3 regions of the Enteractinococcus fodinae genome follow, and region 3 is predicted to be linked to each of the others. Evidence: riboswitches for the same ligand, from Rfam matches in the RefSeq annotation. Region 3 holds a riboswitch; each other region holds the start of a gene.
The links. Region 3 has a riboswitch for S-adenosylmethionine ahead of J2S62_RS00155 (acyl-CoA dehydrogenase family protein). Riboswitches for the same ligand answer to the same signal wherever they lie in the genome.
Positions count from the first base shown of each region.

Region 1: another riboswitch for S-adenosylmethionine. It lies ahead of J2S62_RS10230 (acyl-CoA dehydrogenase family protein); the one in region 3 lies ahead of J2S62_RS00155 (acyl-CoA dehydrogenase family protein).
Region 2: another riboswitch for S-adenosylmethionine. It lies ahead of J2S62_RS10460 (ABC transporter ATP-binding protein); the one in region 3 lies ahead of J2S62_RS00155 (acyl-CoA dehydrogenase family protein).

Region 1 covers NZ_JAVDYJ010000001.1:2,194,083-2,200,176, reverse strand. Annotated here, with positions in the region: gene thiD (bifunctional hydroxymethylpyrimidine kinase/phosphomethylpyrimidine kinase) at 1-323, opposite strand, end outside; gene J2S62_RS10245 (hypothetical protein) at 390-872, opposite strand; gene J2S62_RS10240 (MFS transporter) at 958-2,196, shown strand; gene J2S62_RS10235 (queuosine precursor transporter) at 2,305-3,006, shown strand; SAM riboswitch class IV at 3,069-3,184, shown strand; gene J2S62_RS10230 (acyl-CoA dehydrogenase family protein) at 3,234-4,475, shown strand; gene tgt (tRNA guanosine(34) transglycosylase Tgt) at 4,670-5,932, opposite strand; gene J2S62_RS10220 (NAD(P)/FAD-dependent oxidoreductase) at 5,964-6,094, opposite strand, start outside.
Region 2 covers NZ_JAVDYJ010000001.1:2,244,299-2,250,392, reverse strand. Annotated here, with positions in the region: gene J2S62_RS10475 (cation transporter) at 1-29, shown strand, start outside; gene J2S62_RS10470 (ABC transporter permease) at 40-897, opposite strand; gene J2S62_RS10465 (aliphatic sulfonate ABC transporter substrate-binding protein) at 901-1,872, opposite strand; gene J2S62_RS10460 (ABC transporter ATP-binding protein) at 1,876-2,670, opposite strand; SAM riboswitch class I at 2,680-2,768, opposite strand; SAM riboswitch class I at 3,048-3,136, shown strand; gene J2S62_RS10455 (LLM class flavin-dependent oxidoreductase) at 3,130-4,536, shown strand; gene J2S62_RS10450 (SDR family oxidoreductase) at 4,609-5,709, opposite strand; gene J2S62_RS10445 (aldo/keto reductase) at 5,793-6,094, opposite strand, start outside.
Region 3 covers NZ_JAVDYJ010000001.1:35,501-41,594, forward strand. Annotated here, with positions in the region: gene J2S62_RS00150 (formate--tetrahydrofolate ligase) at 1-651, shown strand, start outside; gene J2S62_RS00155 (acyl-CoA dehydrogenase family protein) at 747-2,048, opposite strand; SAM riboswitch class IV at 2,127-2,240, opposite strand; gene J2S62_RS00160 (hypothetical protein) at 2,823-3,980, opposite strand; gene J2S62_RS00165 (hypothetical protein) at 4,365-5,045, shown strand; gene J2S62_RS00170 (DUF1801 domain-containing protein) at 5,324-5,758, shown strand; gene J2S62_RS00175 (putative quinol monooxygenase) at 5,784-6,094, opposite strand, start outside.

The sequences.
Region 1 (6,094 bases), 2.2 Mb from region 3:
TTCCAGTCCTGGGAACGAAGCGCTTCGGCAACGACCTCGATGGTTTCAACCGAGCCCATCATGCCCAGTTTGACGGTGTCCAGCTGGCCGGCGAAGTTCGCTTGAATGGCTTCCAACTGATTGGCCAGCACCTCAGGGTCAATGCGGGTGAGCCGGTGGTTCCAGTTATCGGCTGGGTTATAGGAGACAATGCAGGTCAGCGCGGCAGTGCCATAGGTGCCAAGTTCTTGGAACGTGCGCAAGTCGGCTTGCGCACCGGCACCACCGGTTGCTTCAGAACCGGCAATCGTCAGGGTTACGGCAGGGGTATGAATGCTATACATGCCGACCATCTTATATGGCCTAGGCCAATGTGTGGTGTTTTATGCGCTCAGATAACGGCGCGGTATTTAGGCCTGTGGTGCGGTGGTCTGCTCGGGTTCGACCACGTGCGTGAAGGCACTGGCTGACCAGCGGCCCAGCGCCATCAAGATCGCGGCAGGGAAACCCACTAATGGAATCAGCAGGGGTAACAGGCCCTCGCCGCCAGCGGTCAGGACCGTCAAGCCGTAGAGCATGCCGATCAAAGCGTAAGCCAAAATATGCACGGACTGGTTGAGCTGATACCGCAGCAACCAGTTGGCAAACAGTGCTAACGGCAGGCCAAGGACCAGTCCGGCCAAGCCCACCAGCGTCAGCAGCGGGGTGAGATCCCCGACGGTATCTGACAGCGGCAGAAGGTTCAGAATCACCACGAGGCCGGCCATCACGATATTGGGCACCAGCCACGCCAACAAGAACCCATAGATCGACATCGACAAGCGAGCTCTCGGTTCGGAACTTTTCCGGCGTTTAGGCGCCGAATCATATTTCTCTGGAACGGGTGTGGTCACGATGTGCCTTTATCGAAGGGGAAGCAACGGTACTCAATCTGCCATTGTAGTGGTTATTCTGACGCCCCGAGTAGGCTGTGTGGTTATGGCAACAACTGGATCGGGGACACGGGCGTGGACCGTGGTGGTCATCACGGGCATTCTTGCGGCCATGCATATCTGGAAGCTACCGGCTGCGCTGGACTATATCCGGGCTGATCTGGGCATCAACCTCGTGGCCGCCGGCGCACTGGTCGGGGTCGTCCAAATAGCCGGTGGGCTCGGTGGATTAGCCGCTTCGGTGGTAGCTGAACGGCTCGGCACCAAAAACACCCTATTGGTGGGGATGGGCTGTGCCGGTCTTGCCTCCTTGATCGGTGCGTTTGCCCCGAATACCGGGTGGTTGATGACCACCCGTGCCATCGAAGGCATCGGTTTTATTCTCATTACGGTCGTCGCCCCGGGCATGGTGCGCGCACTTGCGCCGCCCGAAAAAGTCAACGGCGCGATGGGGTGGTGGGGTGCGTTTCAAGGTGTGGCGCTCTTTTTGGGTGTTGGCATATCGGCCGTGCTGCTCAACGCGACCCCGGTCTCGTGGAACATGTGGTGGCTGATGATGGGTGTCGGAACCTTAGCGTTCATGCCGGTGGTCGCCGCACGGGTACCGGCCGACCCACCGGGAGTGGTGCATCTGAAAGCTATCGCCCGGCTGATCGGCGCTTCGATCAAGACTCCGTTGCCCTGGGCGTTGGGACTGATATTTTCCTCCTACACTTTGCAGTGGGGTGCGGTGCTGAGTTTCTTGCCCACCATCTTCTCGGCCGCAGACATCGAAACGGGTCTGGATGTTGCCATCGTGGTGGGGCTGGCAACCGCTGTGGTCGGTGGCCTCAACGGCCTAGCGAACATTTTGACCGGCGTCCTGTTGCAGCGTGGCCACCCGCCACGTCGATTACTTCTCATCGGGCTGGGCACGATGGCGATCATGTCCACGCTGGTCTTTGCCCCCGACTGGTCGCAGGTTCCCGGGACCGTGTCCTGGGCGCTGCTGGCCGCCGGCATCTTCTCGTTTGCCGGAGCCTTGGTCCCCACGACCGTCACTCGGCAGGCCGTCGATATCGCCCCTCCTGGCGGCTCGGCCTCAGCCGTCATCGGGTTGATTACTCAGATGTTCAATCTGGCAAACTTCATCGGGCCCATTATTCTGTCAGCCATCGCCGCGGCGGCTGGCACCTGGCAGATGTCGTGGGCGATGACCGTGACCGCCTCGGCCATCGGGATCCTGACCACGCTGGTGTTTGTGCCGCGCGGGGTGGACCCATTCAAAAGCTACGGCAAGGTTTGATTACAATATCTTCTGGACTTCAATGAACGCCAGCTGGGGCAGCAGCTGTGAACGGGGTCGTAGAGGCCGTGACACCGTCGCGATACAACGTTTTGCAAAGGACGCTTCGTGACCGAAAACCCGCATGTAACCAGTGAGACGAGCCGGGGGAACTTTGCCCCGGTGGGTTCCCATATCTATCCGGTGCTGTTTGCCATCATGGCCGTGGTCTTCATCCTGTCGAATATCGGCGGCGCCAAAGGGGTGCAATTCGGGCCAATCCTCACCGATGGCGGGTTCTTCCTGTTCCCGGTGGCCTACATCGTCGGTGACATTATCTCCGAAGTCTACGGTTTCAAAGCCTCCCGACGGGTCATCTTCACGACCTTCTTGATCTCGGCATTCGCCTCGTTGACCTACTGGATCATCATCATCTTGCCGCCGGCAGAGTTCTACGACGGCCAAGAGGCACTGGCCAGAACCTTGGGCCCCGTACCGCTGATTGTGTTGGCGTCCCTGGTGGGCTTTGCAGCCGGACAGCTGACCAACGCTTGGATCATGGTCGCGATGAAGCGCCGCAGTGGAGAACGATACCTGTTTGGACGCATCGCGGTCTCAACCCTGGTCGGAGAACTGCTGGACACCATCGCGTTCTCAGCGATCGCCGCCACCGTCATCGGCATTGAAACCCTCGGCCAGTACGTGATGTTTGTGCTGGTCGGATGGATATGGAAAACCGCCGTCGAACTGATACTCGCCCCAGTCACCATGTGGACCATCGGCAAGATCAAGACGGCCGAACCGCACTATGGCAGCGTCGCCGAAGCCTAAATGACGCAGTGTTGCACGACACCTTGGCGGGTTATCGAAAACCTGGTTAGATAGTGCAACAGAATCACGAGTGCTGACCATAAACGCCCTGGCAGGTCAGTCAGCAACCCTCTCGCCGTAGCGGGGTGCTCCAGGTGATGATTCGGCTAAGTTCAATCGTTCTTAGCAAGTATGGCGCCGTGCGCGAGTGATCTGCCGACGCCACGAAATCTTTTGAGGAGTCTGGCATGACGCAGACCTTTGTACCCGTTCCTGACACTGCCGATAACACCATCGTTGCCCAGCTGTGGGAGCAACTACAGCCGGTATTCGACGACATCGCAGCCACCGCACCGGCCCGGGATGCCGCCGGTGGCATCGACAAGACCCCGATCGAGCAACTCCGCGACGCTGGCTTTACCCGGCTGCGTGTCCCCACCGAGTATGGTGGCTACGGGCTGTCGTTACCGCAGGCCTATGAGTTTTTCGTCGCGCTCGCCGCGGCTGATTCGAATCTTGCCCAGGCGTTGCGAGCGCACTGGGGATTTGTCGAAGATGTGTTATCCCGCACCGCAGATCAAGCTGACTTCCAAGATCGTTGGCTGACCCGGTTTGGCCATGGTGCGATTGCCGGGAATGCCATTACCGAACGCGGCAATACGCACGGACAAAACGGCACGCGGCTTAGTCGTATCAACAGCAAGTGGAAGCTCAATGGGACCAAGTTCTACTCCACTGGCACGGGGTATGCCGACTGGATTATGGTCGCTGCAACCGGCGACGATGAAGAACCCGTTTCCGTCACCGTCCCCGCCAACGCGCCCGGGGTTGAAATTATTGATGACTGGGACGGGTTCGGTCAGCGACTCACAGCATCCGGCACCACGATCTTCACCAATGTGGTCGTCGACGAAGCAGAGATCTTCCCGCCCGGGCACGGTCTCGATTCCGGTGAGCGCACCGCCTTTGGTCAAGCGACCTGGCAGACGGTGCATTTGGCAACGCTGGTGGGCATCGCCAAAGGCGTCCTGCGTGATGGGGTGGCATACGTCCAGTCGCGAACTCGGACCTTTAGCCACGGTGCCGCCGACACGGTCCAGGCCGACCCGCAAGTTCTGCAACTCATAGGAGAACTCAGCTCGCAGGTTGCCGGAGTCGAAACCATTTTCCGGGCCATCCCACCGGTGTTAGCTAAACATTTTGCAGCCGATGCCCGCGGGGAACAACTGCCCGAACCTGAGGTCGATGCGCTGTATACGCAGGTGTATCAGGCCCAGCAGGTCATCGCGCCGATTGTGCTCGAGATCGCGACCAAGATTTTTGAAGTAGGTGGAGCGTCTGCGGTGTCACAGTCGCGGGCCTTCGACCGGCATTGGCGCAACGCTCGGGTGCTGGCTAGCCACAACCCGTTGATCTACCGGGCCCGGATCCTTGGCGACTACCTGGTCAACGGGGTCGCTCCGGAGCGGAAATATACGGTGGGAAGTTAACTCGTGGCCTGAGGCGCTTGAAGCGGCAGTTGCCACCCCCATACCCACGAATGGATTTCGTGCCCAGGAACCCGGGGTTCTGATGTCCCATTGATGTGTCTCATTGAGACCAACGTCATCAGCGAGTCGCGCCAGACGTCAGCTCATCGAAACCTTCATCTCACGCAGTGGGTCCGCGCGGTGCCCATCGCAGATCAGGTCGTCGCTTTCGCGTAATACCGTCCCAGCATCTGATCTTTGAACTCGTGGAAGTCCCCGTCGATGATCGATTGGCGGATGGTATCGACCAGTCGGACGGTGAAGCGCAGGTTGTGAATCGACATCAGCGTCCCGGCGAGGATTTCGTCACCCTTGATGAGGTGCCGGATGTAGGCCTTCGAATAGTTCGCACACGTGTAGCAATCGCAGCCGTCTTGCAGCGGTGACAGATCGGAAGCGAATTCGGCGCGCGGCAGGTTAATGCGTCCGTAGTCGGTATAGAACGCACCGGTGCGACCGACACGGGTGGGGGAGACTGCATCGAACGTATCGGCGCCGGCTTCGATCGCGGCAAAGAGGTCATCCGGTTCCGAGATGCCCAGCAGGTGACGCGGTTTGTCTTCGGGGAGTTCCTCGGCACACCAGCCCACGATGGTGCCGAGGTTTTCTTTCTCGAACGCCCCACCGAGTCCATACCCGTCAAAGCCTGCTTCGACACCGTCAAAGTCAGTGCGCATCTCGCGTAGGTCGCGGCAGGCTTTACGTCGTAAGTCTTCATATTGGGCGCCCTGAATGACGCCGTAGAGTGCTTGATACGGGCGGTCGGAGCGCTCTTCGGTGAGCCGCGCGTGCGCGTCGAGACTGCGCTGGGCCCACTTGCGGGTGCGTTCCAATGACTCGACCTGGTAGCCACGGGAGTTATGCAGCGTGGTCAGCTCGTCGAATGCCATCATCACATCGGCGCCGATCTGGTGCTGGATCCGCATCGAAATTTCCGGGGTGAACCGGTGACGGTCACCGTTGATGTGGGAAGTGAACCAGACGCCGTCGTCGTCGACGTTGGCTAATCGTTCCTTGCCGGGTGCGACAGCGTCATCGGACCCGACTTTGTCCTGGGCTTCGGGTCCGGTCATATCGATGACTTTTTTGAACCCCGAGCCCAGCGACATGACCTGGAAACCGCCCGAGTCGGTGAAGGTGGGGCCGTCCCAGTTCATGAATTTGCCCAGCCCGCCGTGTAGATCCAGCAGCTCGGGCCCCGGCTGCAGGTACAGATGGTATGCGTTGGACAGGACCGCTTGGGCGCCGAGATCTTTGACCACCTCGGGGAGGACCGCTTTGACGGTGGCTTTAGTGCCGACCGGAATATATGCCGGAGTTTGGATGTCACCGTGCGGAGTGTGAATGGTGCCGGTGCGGCCGTGGGCGCCGTCAAGACGCGTGCCAAGGGTGAAAGAAAAATCGCTGGGTTCTGCCATGGACGCTAGTCTAGTCGGCCCGCCGTGCTGGTTAGCGCGTGAGGCGCCGAATGGGGATATCGGTATCGGCTAATTGAGCCGGGTCCACACTGATACCCCGGGTGATCATACGGGTCGCGGCACGAATGACCATGTGATCGTCGATCGCAGCAGCCCCGATGA
Region 2 (6,094 bases), 2.2 Mb from region 3:
GCGTCTGCATACTGGCACCAAGGGCCTAGCTCCTGCGTGTTATGTCCAGCGGGCGATGGCGCGTTTCTCTGCCAGGCCCAGCAGGGTATCAGTGAGTTTACCGAGTACGGCCAACAGAATGATCGCCAGGATCAGTCGATCAGTGCGACCATTATTTTGCGAATCGGTGAGTAAGAACCCAAGCCCCATTGAAGAGGCAATGAGTTCGGCGGCCACCAGGAACAACCAAGCCTGGGCCAGTGCTAGTCGTAGTCCGGAGAAGATCGAGGGAACGACAGCGGGCAGTTGGACGGTTTTGAACAGTCGAACACCTTTATATCCGAAGGCCCGCCCGGCTTCGACCAGGTGTGGGTCCACATGCTGCAGGCCGGCATACAGGGTGGTAAAGACCGGGAAAAACGCACCGATAGCGATCAGCGTGACTTTGGAATCCTCGCCGATCTGCATCCACAGAATCAGCAGCGGAACCCAGGCCAGCGATGGGACCGCCCGGAGTGCACCCAACAGGGGCGTCAGCAGTGCGTCAGCCCACCGGGACAGGCCCAGGACGGCACCAAAGATCATGCCTAACACCGCACCGATTGCAAAACCGATCAGGACCCGTTGTACCGAGATTCCGATGTGTAGCCACAGGTCACCGCGCTGGATGAGGCCCACGGTAGCCTCGATCACTGCAGAGGGAGACGGTAACTGCACGGGAGTAAAGACTCCGGCGTCAGTAACCGCCCACCAGGCGATCAGCAGGACAAGGGGCACCAGGAACCCCACGGCGGGTTTGACGCCTTTGCGGTCTAGCAGTCTTGGCTTGTCCGTGGCGGGGGCCGGGGTGATCGGCGTGTCACTGGGTGTTGGGGGCTGGCGTTTACTGGCGACTTCGGAGTGGTCGATCGCGGTCATGGATTACTCCGCATTCTGGGCGAACTCGGGCGCGAACAGCGTCTCGAGGGCTTCGTCAACGGTTTCTTGGTTGTCAACGTCTCCCGAAGTAACGAAAATCGGTGCGATATTAGCCAACACCTGGGCCTGATCTTCACCGGGTACGGGGCTGATATCGAAACCAGAGCGTTCTTCGATCACGATGGTGGCAACATCGAGGTCGATTTCAGCTTCCTCGGCCAGCAGCTCTGCGGTTTCTTCGGGATTCTCTAACGCCCAGTCGCGGGCACGCTCATATGTATCGACCACGAGCTGGGCAACCTCTGGAGAGTCCTCGATAAACGATTCGGTCGCGTTCACAAACGAGTAGGTGTTCAGATCTACATCACGGAGTAAGAACTCGGTCGAGTCTTCACCTCCGGCCATGATTGGATCAAGTCCGGCCCAGGCCTCAACGGAGCCGTTATTCAAGGCGGTGAACCCGTCAGCGTGCTGGACGTTTTGCACCTCGACCTCCGACAGCTCAAGGCCGGCTTCCTCTAGGGCTTGAACGAGGAAGAAGTACGGGTCGGTGCCACGGGTGGCCGCAACCGAGTGCCCGGCAAGATCCTCTACGGTGTCGATCGCGGAGTCTTCTGGAACGACCAGTGCGGTCCATTCGACGTTGCCAACGACGCTAATGGTCTGAATGGGTGTCCCGGTTGAACGGGATAGTAGGGCAGCTGAGCCTGCAGTAGAGCCGACATCGATAGCCTCGGCGCGCAGGTTTTCATTGGCGCGGTTCGAGCCAGCAGAAAAGACCCATTCAACCTCGCCATCAAGTTCTTCTTCCAACCAGCCTTGGTCTTTGATGATCAGCGACAAGGGATTGTAGGTGGCGTAGTCGATGCGCAGCGATTCGGTCTCACCGGCGTCAGCGTTTTCTCCGGCGCATCCGGTCAGTGCCAGCGCTCCGGCCAGGATTGCAGCGGGAAGTGTTTTGCGTGGAAGTAACATGAGTTAGCCTTTCGAAGATGCAAGTGGTTGTACGCCCAAACCGGTCAGCAGTTGCTCCCGTAACGAAACTAGTGCGGGGTCATGGCTGGCGCGTGGCCGAGGTACGGGTGGAGTGAAAATATTGGCAATCGTCGCGCCTTCGATGTGCGGGGTGTGATCCAACAGGATGATGCGATCTGACAGCAGCAAGGCTTCGTCAACATCATGGGTGACCATCACTGTGGTGGTACCGGTTTTGGCATGTACGTCCAACAGCAGTTGCTGCATTTTGATGCGTGTCAACGCGTCGAGGGCACCAAAGGGCTCATCTAACAACAGGATTTCGGGGTCGCGGGCCATCGCACGTGCCAAGGAAGCGCGTTGGGCCATGCCGCCGGAGATTTCCCGCGGGCGATGATCGGCTGCGTGCTCCAAACCGACAAGCTGCAAGAGCTCATCGACGCGGTGTTTGCCAGCAGCTTTGCCCGTTCCGTCGGGTAGTCCCAGGGCAACGTTGTCCGCCACGCTCGCCCAGGGCATCAGTCGGGGTTCTTGGAACCCGATGGCACACCGTGGATCGAATTCGGCCACGGGAGTGTCTTGGATGTGCACCTGGCCGGTGCATCCGACATCCAACCCGCCCAGGGCACGTAGCAAGGTGGATTTTCCGGACCCGGAGGCACCGATGATGGCAATGATCTCTCCGGGTGCGACCTCGAGGTTGATGTCAGTCAAGATCTGGCGGGTGGTGCCGTTGGTACCGAAGGCTCGGCCGACATTGCGGCAGACTACTGCAGGACTGGATGCTGTGAGCGTCATGAAAAAATCACTCCATCGAGTCTTGGCGTTAGCACCTGCCCTTCGGGTGGTTGCTGCGACTTCACTGAGCCAAGTCTCTCAGTCGCTCTGGATGGTTACGTTCAACGATCCTATGCTGATCATGGGTCAAAAGGAAAATTATTGTTACGGTGCGTTGCCTACTGGACAATGGCATGTTCGGAGCGAACCGACCGTTGCCGTGGATGGGGGACAGCCCTGCTCCACTATCCCGAAGGCAGGGAATGAACTCCGTGAGTGTTTTCTGCCGACGTTACTGATAGCTGACTAGGGTGTACGATTCGGGGAGCGAACACAAGGCAACAATATGACGATTCGACTGGCAATCTTGGGGACAAATGTGTTTGAATCGGTAGCTGTAACCATCCAGAGCGGCTAAGAGATCTGGCTCGACGACGCCGCAGCAACCACCCGTGTGGGAAGGTGCTACCGCCAGAACCGATGGAAGGAGCATTCATCGTGGCATCACAACGTCAAATCCTCTTCAACGCTTTCGACATGAACTGTGTCGGACACCAATCACCAGGCCTATGGCGCCACCCGCAAGACCAGTCCCGAGACTACAATAAGCTGTCCTACTGGACCGATCTGGCCCAGACGCTAGAAAAAGGGCTGTTCGATGGGCTCTTCATCGCCGATGTTCTTGGGCCCTACGATATTTACGGTGGCAACTCCAATGCTGCACTGACCTCGGGTGCGCAGGTGCCCGTCAACGACCCCTTCCTGCTGGTCTCTGCCATGGCTGCCGTGACCAAGCACCTCGGTTTCGGGGTTACAGCCGGCACCGCCTATGAGCACCCTTTCCCATTCGCTCGTCGCCTGGCCACCCTGGATCACCTCACCAACGGCCGCGTGGGCTGGAACGTTGTGACCGGTTACCTCCCATCGGCGGCCCGCAACATGGGTAACGACGATCAGATGGAACACGATCGTCGCTATGACCACGCGGATGAATACCTCGAAGTCATCTACAAACTCCTCGAAGGGTCATGGGAAGACGATGCGGTGCAATTCGACCGCGAATCAGGCGTCTTCACCGACTTCACCAAAGTTCACAACATTGCTCACGAAGGCGAATTCTTCCGGGTACCAGGTGCAGCGGTGACCGAACCGTCGCCACAGCGCACCCCGGTCATCTATCAGGCCGGCGCCTCGACCCGTGGGCGTGTTTTTAGTGCCAAACATGCCGAAGCCACCTTTATGAACTCACCGACCCCAGAATTGCTGGGCGAGTCAATCGCCAAAACCCGTGCGGCACTGGTCGAAGCCGGCCGCGACCCGTATGACATGAGAGTCTTTGGGATGCAGACCGTTGTCACCGGTGCAACGGATGCCGAAGCACAGGAGAAGTACCGGGATCTTGCCCAGTATGCCGATGTTGAAGGCGCGCTGTCGCTGATGTCAGGTTGGATGGGCACCGACTTTTCCAAATATGATTTGGATGCTCCCATCGGCCACATCGAATCCAATGCAATCCAATCGGCTGCCGAAACCTTCCGCAGGGCTTCCGGCGACGGCGAAGAATGGACCGTTCGTAAACTCGCCGAATGGGTTGGTGTCGGTGGTTTCGGACCGGTCCTGATCGGATCCGGCGCCACGGTTGCAGAAGAGCTTATCAGGATCCAGGACGAAACCGACGTCGATGGTTTCAACCTGGCCTACCACATCACCCCGGGAACCTTCGAAGACATCGTTGAATACGTTGTCCCAGAACTCCAGGAACGCGGCCGCTACAAGACCGAATACTCCGAGGGCACCCTGCGCCATAAACTCTTCGGCCAGGGCGACCACCTCCCCGAGACCCACGTTGGTGCCAGCTATAAGCTCGGGGCCAGCTCACTGGTCTAACACCCGTTCAGGGACTAGAATGCGAAAACGCCCACAACCAGCATGCTGGTTGTGGGCGTTTTGTCGCGCGCACTACCGCAATGGCGGCAGAACTTTTTGTTCCACCAGCTGATCAAAGAGTTCCAATAAACGCGTTTCAGTATCGAGAGCATCGGCGAAACCCGCCTGACGGATCTTCACGGTCGAGGTGATGTTGTCAGCTTCGTGCTGGAATAAGAAATCTCCAACACCCCACCCGACTAACTCGTGATACGGGGTGGGTTGCAGGTCGTGGCGGTGCACCAGTCTGTCCCAGATTTCGGCCAATGCCGGCATGGTTTCGGTTAACGACATCTGTTGGGGTGGGGCGTAGGCCATGCCGAAATGCTCGGCGAACCGCGGCCAGAGTTGTGACCAGCGGAACTGATCGCCATTGGTGACGTTAAAGACCTGGCCGGCAGCCGTTTTTGTCCCACCCGCCCACACGGTGGCTCGGGCTAACAGTTGGGCATCGGTGGTTTGGTAGAGCACGTCGTAGGCTGTCCGGGTGCCTGGGAAGCGCAAGGGTAACCCAAGCTCTTTACTGATGGCCGCATAGACCCCGATGACTAACAACAGGTTCATGGGGTTGCCGGTCGCGTACCCGGTCACGCCCTCGGGACGCAGCACCGTGAAATCGAAACCCCGTTCTTGTGCGCGTTGGCGCAGGAGGTCTTCTTGCGTGTAGTAGAAATGCGGCCCGATGAGTCGCGGGTCTGATTCTTTGGCAGGGGTATTGAAAAACCCGAGGTGGTGCCCGTAGGCTTTTCCGCCCTGATAGATCGTCACGTGTTTCAGGTTCGCTCCGGCCTGCCGGAGCACCTCTAAGGTATTTTCTAACAACGCATCGTTGATTTCGATGAGTTCCGCATCGGTGTCACGTTCAATGTATGCGCCGAAAACCAAGTGGGTCACCTCGGCTAGCCCTTCGACTTGGGCCAGTTCACTAACAGCCTGTTCATCGAGTAAGTCAGCGCGGTGGTGGACCCATGGGACCTCGGGGAGCGCTCGACGGCTCACCCCGTGGACCGTCCACCCAAGCTGGTGGTACAACTCGGCAGCGTAACTGCCCAACAGACCACCGTCCCCGGCGACGAAGACCGTTCCTGGGTGGGCTGGCAAGTCAGTCAAATTTAATCCGACCGTGGATGTCATCAAAGAATTCCTTCTGTATAACGAGGGCGGCTACCCTGCGGCAGCCGCCCTCGCACTATGCGTCGTGAGTCGAGAATCGAAGCTTAGGCGAACGGCTGGGAGGCCGTATCGAGCTGGTGAACTTCCTCGTCGGTGAGTTTCAGATCTGCGATGGCCATCAGAGCTGGCAGCTGGTCCGGGGCAGAAGCCGAAGCAACCGGAGCGGTCACGCCCTTGGCCAGAAGCCACGCCAGGGAGACTGTAGCTGGCTCGACCCCACGAGCCTCAGCGATCTCCACGATGGCGTCCACAACGTGCAGGGCGTCATCGGTAATGAGATCCTCGGCGAAACCTTGGCGAGCTTTGCCTTCGATGTCGGCTTTCGAGCGGTACTTGCCGGTCAGCA
Region 3 (6,094 bases):
AACCCCGGTGATGATCGCACCGGCCACATCGAGGCGATGGAAAAAGGCTCCGCGAACCTCGCTCGGCACCTAAAGAATGTGAAATCTTTTGGCGCTCCGGTTGTGGTGGCGGTCAACCAGTTCCCGCAAGACACCGAAGAAGAACTCCAGTGGGTCAAAGACTTCTGCGCCAAACACGATGTCCACGCCGAAGTGGTCAGTGTGTGGGCCAATGGTGGCGAAGGTGCCAAAGCCCTGGCCTCCCACCTGACTGAGGTTCTCAAGGACTCCGACGACACCGTACAGCCGATGTTCGGTGAAGACACCGGCATCCGGGAGCGCATCGAGCACATCGTGACCAACGTGTATGGTGGCGACGGTGTCGATTTCTCCTCGACCGCTCAACGGCAGCTGAAACAACTCGAAGAAGCCGGCCTCGATAAGATGCCCGTATGTATGGCAAAAACCCAGTACTCCTTCAGTGACGATCCCAAAGCCTTGGGTGCTCCTGACGGGTTCCGGGTGACCGTGCGCGAGCTCAACCTGCGTGCCGGTGCCGGATTCGTCGTGGCCCTGACCGGTGCCATGATGACGATGCCTGGCCTGCCTGCTAAACCCGCTTCCGACAAGATGGACGTTAACGATGAAGGCGAAATTCTAGGCCTGTTCTAACGCGTAACTGGTCACCGTAGTGTTATTCTCGCGGTTCAGGGCGCACCGTCGTTGGATGGTGCGCCCTGAACTATCAGCAGCGAGCGGCCAGGTATCTATCCCTGGCGCGGTTCTGAGTTCCGGGCAGTCGAGTGGTGCGGTGGGATCACGCCGTTGATTCGGTAGTTACCCACAGCCTGGGTACGATAAATTAAAGGTGTGTGGCTAGCGATGGTACGCGCATTGAGCCAGTGCTGGTGCAATTGATTGGATGCGATCGTCGCGGATGCTCCCCCGACTTCAAAAATCTGATTGGTGGCATCCAAAATGAGTTCTGAGACCACCAGACTAGCTTCAGATAGTGCAATATTTGCTCTCGTGTGCGCATCTAGAAAGACCGGGTCTTCCAGATCGGTATGCCCTTGAATTTGCACATAGGACTGCTCTGCAACGGCTGCTACACCTCGCACGATGTGTCGAGCTGCGGACACTTTGGCGGAGGCTTTCCCGATGACTTCATGTACCAGAGGATCTTCTGCAGGGGTCTCTGCTGTTGCGTGGTTGTAGGTCCGGCGTCGAGTGGCAACGTACTGGGTAATATCTTTTATCGCCGCTTGGCCTATGCCGGTTTGGGTAGCAATTAAGGCGATCCACAAGATCGTGTACGAGAGCACTCCGGTGGGCACATCGAATTCCTGGAGCCGGTTTTCAAGCACGGGAACCTCGTCGAGAATGGTCGTACCCGAAGCGGTGAGTCGTTGCCCAAAACCATTCCAATCGTCGATTCGTTTGACACCAGGGTGTTCTGCGTCGACGATTGCAAACAATGGTCCTTCGTCTTCATCAGCTGCACGCGACGCTGAAATGAGAAGGTAGTCGGCAAAGATCGCGCCAGTTGAATAAAATTTGTCGCCGGTCAGATGAGCAATGACTCCACCGGACGTGGGTTCCGCGTCGGTCCAATACACCGGGCGCTTGCCCGCTGCAGGGGGGAGTTCAACCAGGGCGTTACCAAAGATTTTGCCCTTGGCCACCTCAGCAAGCCACCATGCAGAGACTGCCCCTTGAGATTCATTCTGATGCTGTTCTGTGAACATGAAGTGCCCGTGTAGGGCTTGAGGTAAATTTGAATCTGCTTGTCCGAGGTCAACTAAGAGTTCGGCTAATTGCGGCAGGGATGCACCAATTCCACCATGCTCTCGAGCTAGACGAACGCGAGTAAAACCCGAGGTCCGCAATTTTTCAAAGGCATCAAACGCTAGTTCATGGTCTTGCTCCCGTTGCCTTGCACCAGCAGCGATCGTTTCGAACACCGGTGCAAAATGTTGGTGTAATTGCAGGTCAGTGGGCGAAACGTGTTCCGTAGCTTGTAGGAGCTGTTCGAACGTTGGTAGTGCAATAGTTGAAGTAGAAGTCATCGGTTTTCACTCGTTTCATGAAATTCGTGGCACTTCCGCACACGACAGCTCGCGCATATTGGGGAGCTTCAGTGAGAGGCACCATACTTGCCCACGATTTTTTCGCTGGGCCGAATCATCACCTAGAGCACCCCACTACGGTGAGAGGGTTGCTGTCCGGGTAGCTAGGGCTATACGCCGGATCTCAAGATTCTGTATTGCACTATAGCCTCGATTCACGACATGCATCAATTGGGAGCCAAGAAATAACCTTCAGTGAAGCAACGAATCTTCATAAGTCGCCATAACTTTTCATTATTCATAAAGTCACGCCGGCGCGCACGCCGATTAATCTGGCAGTCTTGAACGAGCAGTTTCGGTCGAGCCTTGACGATGCGCGCAAATCTCGGCCAGCGGTACGATAGGGCATCCAGCGCCAGGCTCCAGAAAAAGATGGTGAGCACCAGAATGTCGGAAAGTGAGCTAGCATCTCCTTGCAGACCTACCCCGGCGGCATCGGCCGCATGGACGATGAGCAGATCGGTCAGTCCAAGACCGCCGGATTCTCGCTGTCCAACGATTCATAGCAGCAACATGAGGCCCAGAGAGGTCAACGTCCCACGGACTATCACTTCCCACACGGGTACGGTGGGGATGAGCATGTCTAGCAACGTCTGCATGGGGACCTCCGAATGAGCAATGCTTCATCATGGCCGCTCATTTCCCCTGCTGTCTAGATCATGCACTCCCTTCAAACCTGGGCGACGAGGCCTCTTTGACGGGTGCTAAGGCGTCTCATGGAAGTTCTAGCGTCTCTATCTCGTCGAAGAACACATCGAACTGATAGTCCAGCAGTAACTGGGCCAGAAAACCTGCCGTTTGCAGATCCGGTACCCAGTTCAACACGACCCAGGCGGCATTATCCACGGACTGGCGCATGGCACGCTCGTAGAGCACCGCGGTGCCAGGGTCGCCCTCGGCAGCTTCTTCAACGAGCTGGCGAGTTTCGAAGATATCGGAGGAGACTGTGCCGATGACGCCACGATCCTGAAGTTTTTCGACCCGGGCCACGAGGTCCTCGACATACATCTGTCGAAGTTCCTCGGACGCGACCTCGGGATGCGGGTAGAGGCATTGCGAAGCCCAGGCGATGCCCATGGTGGCTTCGAGACGAGCACGGACTAGCGTCTCATCCCAGGGTTCCGGCGGAGTGTCTCCCTGGAGTGCACGCGTGATCATGGAGAGTTCATAGATCATCTGCTGGGCCGCACCGTCCAGGGTGGACACATCGGTTTGGCGGATTGGGTCGGGTTGGGGCGGGAAGCCGTCATCCTGGACGGGCTCGTCCGCATCCATTGGACGCAGGTCCAATTCGTGGACGATGGCCAGCTGCAAGCCTTCTTGCGGCAATCGGAACACCGGGTTCGCACCTTGCTCCAGAGCTTCGCCGGAAAGTTCTTGACCGAGCTCAGCGCCCACCGATGGCAGGATGCGATCCACCAAGCGAGCGTAGTTTCCTGACATAAAATGTGTGAGTAATTTGCGATTCCCGATCGTCGGTGCCCCATAGTTCAGCACAATGTGCGTGCCGAGCCGGCAGACGTCGTCAACATGTTGCCGGGAAAGGTACGTTGCATCGCCGGTCCGGCCCTGCATGTTCAAATCACGGTGGTACTGATAGACCGCACCGGTCAGCAACACCTGCAACCAACCGTAGACGCCGTGCGTCTGGATCAACTGCTGATGGGCCTGCACGACCTGAACTACCTGGGGTTTGGCCGCCAAGTTCCCAGCACGACTCGTCCATTTGGCAAACTCGGCGGTCGCTGTCGGTCCGTAGAGCTCGAAGCTGCGTTCGGTCAGCTTCTGGCCCGAAGTGGCCAGGGCTTTGAGACCACTCAGCTGACGGTGGCGTGCCAGGATGTTGTCGGTGTCAATTTGATAATCGGTCACGGCGCTATCGTACAAGCTCTCGGCAAGCTCGGCGTGATGTTGGTGCAGGTTCTCCGGGTGTCCCTTCACTTGGGAACGACAAGCATACGCTCCTCGGGCCGCAAGGTGTAAAGGATATACCCGCATTTGCATTCTCAAGGTGCGCCATCGACCCGAGATGCGCGTAATCAAATGTCGGTAGAGTTGATGTTTTGTTTGACTGTACTCACCTCCTCGCTGAGCAACAGGCCCACATCCTGGTCCCCTCTCAGCTTGCAGCATCCGGTGGTATAGAGGAATCATTTCGATGTGAGATCGGATGGTTGTCGGCAGACCAAGCGGAGTGAGATATCATCCAGACTCGACAGGCATCTTTGTTCTTTTCGGTCCAAATGATGGAGTTTTATGTTGATTACTGCCACGGAGGATCCGTCCCTTTACGTAAGAATGAATGACGGCATAACTATCGCAGTGGCAATCTTTGCTGTAATTATCTCGATTATCGCCATGATCACTGGCCATACTCGGGAGACGGAGGCGAATGAGATTGCTCGGGAAGCTCGAGATGAAGCGCGGCGTGCCAACCAGATCGCCCATGAGGCCTTGACCATTGGGACTATGGATTCGAAGAGACAATACGCGATAAGCCTCCAACCACTAGTCGAGGCGGCCGCGGGGGTTGATGACTACCTCCGCCTGATGACATACGGTGCAACCCCCCGCGAGTACGAGGTTAAGGCTTCCGAGATTCAGTCTCTGCTGTCAGAAGCGTCAGGCATTCCAGCTGCCGGTTCGCTCGCCCAGAAGTACATCATTTACGGGCTTCATATGATGATGTTCGCAGTGTCTTTCAGTGTTCAACTCACCGTGTACGAGGGCCCACAGCGGGAAGCGTTCTTCGACTTAAACGACGAGGTGCGTAACCGACTGGGGCGATATTCCCACGCGCTCCGTGGAGTTCCCTTAGAAAGCGAGAACAGCAAAAAGCTGGAAGAAAAGGTAAAACTGGCAGCAGTAGACTTGGAATTCATCGCCCGCGCCAACCGTAAGGCTATGGCCCGGGATATTAATTCTCACGACGATTGACCTGGGAATTATAGCTCCATATGTTCCGCTCCTCGACGCGGGGCGACCCCAGGCGCCGAAACCCAAGGCTAGTGAGCTCTAAGAAGCCCCAGGGTGGGTTGCTCCTACCGATGGCGCTGGGACGAGTTTGCGTCTCGTATCTCATACCCGCTTTTACGCACCTTGGTTACTAGCATTGACTCACTCCGCCAACCGAAGTTGCGAGTCATAGCTTCACTCTTCTGCCGGCAAGATGATGAGCGTAGCCTATATAGAGCTAATGAATCTGAAGGAGAGCCGTGGCAAAAACCGCCAATAAAATGCAACCCACCGATGTCGATCCAGAGGAATTTATCGACCAGGTCGAAAACGCCACGCGCCGTGCGGATGCCGAACGCATGGTAGAAATCATGCGTGATATTACCGGTGAAGAACCCGTGATGTGGGGGCCGAGCATCATTGGGTTTGGGAGCTATCACTACGTGTACGAATCAGGTCGAGAAGGGGATGCACCTGCTGCGGGTTTTAGCCCGCGGAAAGCGAACCTGGTCGTGTACTTGATGAATAACTTCACCGAACAGCACTCGGAGAAATTAGCGGAGCTAGGTCCGCATAAGGCAAGTAAAGCCTGTCTCTATCTGACGAAGCTCGACAAGGTCGATGAAGACATACTGCGGTTTTTGATCAATGATTCCTACGAGATGATCAAAGAGATGTATCCCGATCAGAACTGAACATAGCGCACGCCCCCGAATACACTCAGGCTTCCGTACTACGTAGCGGCGAACCGACGACGTTAAAGTCTTGACTCTCGAATTGTCCGGTCAGCATCGGCACGACCTCATCGATGGCAGCTTTCACGTCGGGGAGCTGCAGGGACCCCTGGTGTGCTTCGGCGGTCTCCCATAGTTCCATGGCGTAGACGGTATCTGGTTCGCCATCTTTGGTCCCGACTTCATAGAGCAGGCACCCTGCATCTCTGAGCTCGGGGCGCAACCGCGTCAGGATTTCCACAACAGCATCGCGTTTGCCGGGTTGAGCCACCAGTGAGCCCATGTGCGCATAAGTCA